DNA from 2 places in the Ensifer sp. ENS10 genome. Region 2 is predicted to be linked to the other one. Evidence: predicted binding sites of a transcription regulator. Region 2 holds the regulator's gene; the other holds the start of a gene.
What was found. Region 2 encodes PhoB, which activates phosphate uptake and scavenging genes when phosphate is short. Its sites were predicted from a motif close to TGTCATNNANCTGTCAT; they were not measured.

Region 1 (2,202 bases), on a different contig from region 2:
ACTCGCCCTTCTTCGGCAAGAGCTACGGCGAGGTCGCCTCGCTCATCATATCCGGCAAGCGCATCGATCCGGCCCGCTCGAACCTTTCGCTTGCCTGGAACAACATCCTCTACAACGCCGAGTGGCAGCATCTGGATGTCTGGACGAAGCTGCTGCAGACCGTCGTCATGGCCTTCGTCGGCACACTCTTTGCATCGCTGATCGCCTTCCCGCTCTGCTTCCTCGCGGCGCGCAACATTACGCCGAGCTTCATGACCAACCAATTGGTCAAGCGCTTCTTCGACTTCCTGCGATCGGTGGACATGTTTATCTGGGCGCTGTTTTTTACCCGCGCCTTCGGCCCCGGACCGCTTGCCGGTATCTCGGCGATCTTCTTCACCGACACCGGCACGCTCGGGAAGCTCTATTCCGAGGCGCTGGAAAACATCGACGACAAGCAGCGCGAAGGCGTCAAGTCGGTGGGTGCTGCGCCGCTTGCCGTACAGCGCTTCGGCGTGCTGCCGCAGGTGTTGCCGGTCTTTGCGAGCCAGGCGCTTTATTTCTGGGAATCGAACACCCGTTCGGCGACGATCATCGGCGCCGTCGGCGCGGGCGGTATCGGTCTCAAGCTCTGGGAAGCAATGCGCACCAATTCCGATTGGGAAAATGTCGCCTACATGGTGCTTCTGATCTTGCTGGTTGTCTTTATTTTCGACAGCATCTCGAACGCGTGCCGTTCACGCCTGATGGGTCGCAGGGCACATTGACGACAGCCAAGCATTTGCGCGTCCGCCATCATGATGTTGTCATGGAAATCGGCTAGCTGCGCATCGCATCCCGCAAACAATCGACCCGCCTCCCCGGCGGGCCGGTCGCTAGAAGAAAGTGAAGACCGTGCGTTATGCAATCTACTTCGCGCCGCCGGCGGACGACCGGCTGTCGCAGACCGCGTCCCGTTGGCTTGGCCGTGACGCCTTTACCGGCCAGGATCTTGCTCTTCCGACGATCGCCGGGATCGACGAAGCGACGCAACGCACACTGACAGCAGACCCGCGACGCTACGGTTTTCACGGAACGCTGAAGGCACCCTTCGAGCTTGCCGAGGGCCGCGACGAAGACGAACTTCTCAGCATCTTCGAATGCTTCGCCGCTGACCTCGATCCCTTCGAAATCCCTGAAATCGTCCTGCACCAGCTCGGTCCTTTTTTTGCCCTGGTGCCGTCCGCTCCCTCTGCCGAACTGCAGGATCTGGCCGAAGATGCCGTTCACCGCTTCGACCCGTTCCGCGCGCGCCTGTCGGAGGCGGACTTCGCCCGGCGCAAGCCGGACAGCTTGCCAGAACGCCAGAGGCGCTACCTGAGGGAATGGGGCTATCCCTATGTATTCGAAGAATTTCAGTTCCATCTGACTTTGACTGGACCGGTCCCTGCCGAGACCGGCGGCGTCATGCGCTCGGCGCTCGAAACCACCTTTGCCGATCATATCGGCAAACCGCTTCACGTCACGTCAGTCGCGCTCTTCGTCGAACCGGAGCGCGGCGCCCCCTTTATTGTCCGCTCCCTGCTGCCGCTCGGCAGCGACTCCCAACGAAAGATCGCATGAGATGAGCAAAGAACAGGTTTTGACCAACGCCCGCATCGTCCTTGAGGACAGTATCCTCGACGGTTCGGTGCTGATCCGCGACGGCAAGATTGCCGATATCTCCGCGGGGACGGTCGCCAGCGGCGAGGACTTCGAAGGCGATTATCTGATCCCGGGCCTCATCGAGCTGCACACCGACCATCTCGAAGCCCACTATTCGCCGCGCCCCGGCGTGCGCTGGCTGAAGATCGCAGCGATCCAGGCGCATGACGCGCAGGTCGTCACCTCCGGCATCACAACGGTCTTCGACTGCCTGCGTCTCGGTTCCGACGAAGACGGCGGCTTCCAGAAGGGCGAGATGCGCAGCATGGCTGATGCCCTGGCGCAGGCCAAGGAAGAAGGTCGGCTGCGCGCCGACCACCTGATCCACCTGCGCTGCGAAGTCTCGACCTCCGACGTGCTCGATCACTACGAGGACTTCCGGCACGACCCGCAGGTCAGGCTCGTTTCCCTGATGGACCATGCGCCAGGCCAGCGTCAGTTCCAGACGATGGACCAGTACACGCTCTACTACAAATCCAAGCGCGGACTTTCCGACGCGGAATTCGCCCGCTTCGTCGAGCGTCAGCAGGCGCTTTCGGC
Region 2 (2,202 bases):
ATCGGCGAGAAGGCGATCGTCACGATCGCCAAGCGCCAGCCGGTCGCCGCCGACCTTCGCGAGATCATGGGGTCGATCCGCATCGCCTCCGACCTGGAGCGTGTCGGCGACCTCGGCAAGAACACTGCCAAACGCGTGATCGCGGTTGCCGGTTCGGGCATCCCGCGCAAGCTCGCCCGCGGTCTCGAGCACCTCGCCGAGCTCGCTCTGGTGCAGCTCAAGGAAGTGCTCGACGTCTATGCGTCGCGTTCGCCGGAAAAGGCCAACAGCATTCGTGAGCGCGACGAGGAGATCGACGCGATCTACACCTCGCTGTTCCGCGAGTTGCTCACCTACATGATGGAAGATCCGCGCAACATCACGCCCTGCACGCATCTTCTGTTCTGTGCCAAGAACATCGAGCGTATCGGCGACCACGCGACCAACATCGCCGAGACGATCTATTACATGGCGACGGGTGCCCAGCCGGAGGGCGAGCGCCCGAAGGATGACAACACGTCGACGTTGGGCTCGGTCAACGACTAGAAGGTTGGAGCGGGATGCGGGGGACAACCGCATACACTTTTCCTCATCCCGCTCTGGCGTTAAACGCGCCGTTCGCAATGCATGCCCCATGAATATCATCCGGTCGCGGCTTCGGTCGCGGCCCCGAATTCCTGTATCTGAAGCATGCGGTTTTCGCCCCGCCTTTGAAAACGGCGGATGTGCTCCAGATTTAGAGTGTCTGAGTGCCGGCCGGTCCGCTGGACCCGCGCGGCGCTCGCGGTAAGGAGACGTTACCTGATGTTGCCAAAAATCGCCGTGGTCGAAGACGAAGAGGCGCTGAGCGTCCTGCTGCGTTACAATCTGGAAGCTGAAGGCTTCGACGTCGATACGATCCTCAGGGGTGACGAGGCGGAGATCCGGCTACAGGAACGCCTGCCCGACCTTCTGATCCTCGACTGGATGTTGCCTGGCGTCTCCGGCATCGAGCTTTGCCGTAGGTTGCGCCAGCGCCCGGAGACGGAGCGGCTGCCGATTATCATGCTGACGGCGCGCGGCGAGGAAAGCGAGCGCGTTCGCGGTCTGGCGACCGGTGCCGACGACTATGTGGTCAAGCCCTTCTCCACGCCGGAGCTGATGGCCCGCGTCAAGGCGATGCTCCGCCGGGCGAAGCCCGAAGTTCTCTCGACGCTGCTGCGCTGCGGCGACATCGAGCTCGACCGGGAAACCCATCGCGTCCATCGCCGCAGCCGCGAAGTTCGCCTGGGGCCGACAGAGTTCCGCCTGCTGGAGTTCCTGATGTCCTCTCCGGGCCGTGTCTTCTCGCGCTCGCAGTTGCTGGACGGCGTCTGGGGCCACGACATCTATGTCGACGAGCGGACCGTCGACGTGCATGTCGGCCGCCTGCGCAAGGCGCTGAACTTCTCGACCATGCCTGATGTCATCCGCACCGTGCGCGGCGCCGGCTACTCGCTCGAAAGCTGAGAAGGGCAAACAGAAGTCAATAAAAAAGGGGCCGATCGGCCCCTTTCGTTTTGGTCCTGTGCGGATCCTTAGCGCATCCGACGGCGCTCGGCGGACGGCTGGTAGGCAAGCCGCGCATGAAAGCTGCAATAGGGCGAAGCTTCCGGGGAATCGTTGCCGCAGAAGTGGAACTCTTCCTTCAGCGGGTCGCCGATCGGCCACTTGCAGGTGCGTTCCGTGAGCTGGGTTAGCTCGAGGCGGCGCGACATCGGCACGACCACGTCGGTCTGGATGCTGAAATCCTGCTCGGCAACGAGATCGACTTCGATCTCTTCCTTGAGAACGGTGGCGCCGGACGGACGGGCAACGGTGCGGGTCGAAACGCGCGAGGCGTAGTTCGGAGCGCGCGGCGCCGAGGTCGGCCGCTTCGGGCGGGCCGCCGCAGTGGTGCTGCCGCCGGCTTTGGCACGGCCTGGAAGGCTCAGGCGATGAACCTTGCCGATGACAGCGTTACGGCTGACGCCGCCGAGCTGTGCCGCGATCTGGCTTGCGCTCAGGCCCTCGGACCAAAGCTTCTTCAGTTTCTCCACCCGCTCGTCAGTCCAGTTCATTTCTGCACTCTCCGTTCTCAGCGTTGGGGATGGCAGAATCCCTCACCGCACCCCGGTTGAATCCCGAGGTTGCAAACGCGATAACTCTTTTGGTGACTAGGTCCGCCGCATGCGTCTAGTAATTGAATGTTAACGTACTGACCGT

Region 1: a site for PhoB is predicted at 773-789, ahead of IB265_RS13750 (DUF1045 domain-containing protein). Genes of this name have one in related genera too.

What each region holds. Positions count from the first base shown of each region.
Region 1 is NZ_JACVAS010000003.1:98,526-100,727, forward strand. Features, by position in the region: gene phnE (phosphonate ABC transporter, permease protein PhnE) at 1-746, shown strand, start outside; gene IB265_RS13750 (DUF1045 domain-containing protein) at 874-1,581, shown strand; gene IB265_RS13755 (alpha-D-ribose 1-methylphosphonate 5-triphosphate diphosphatase) at 1,583-2,202, shown strand, end outside.
Region 2 is NZ_JACVAS010000001.1:464,023-466,224, forward strand. Features, by position in the region: gene phoU (phosphate signaling complex protein PhoU) at 1-525, shown strand, start outside; gene phoB (phosphate regulon transcriptional regulator PhoB) at 784-1,467, shown strand; gene IB265_RS02310 (GcrA family cell cycle regulator) at 1,536-2,057, opposite strand.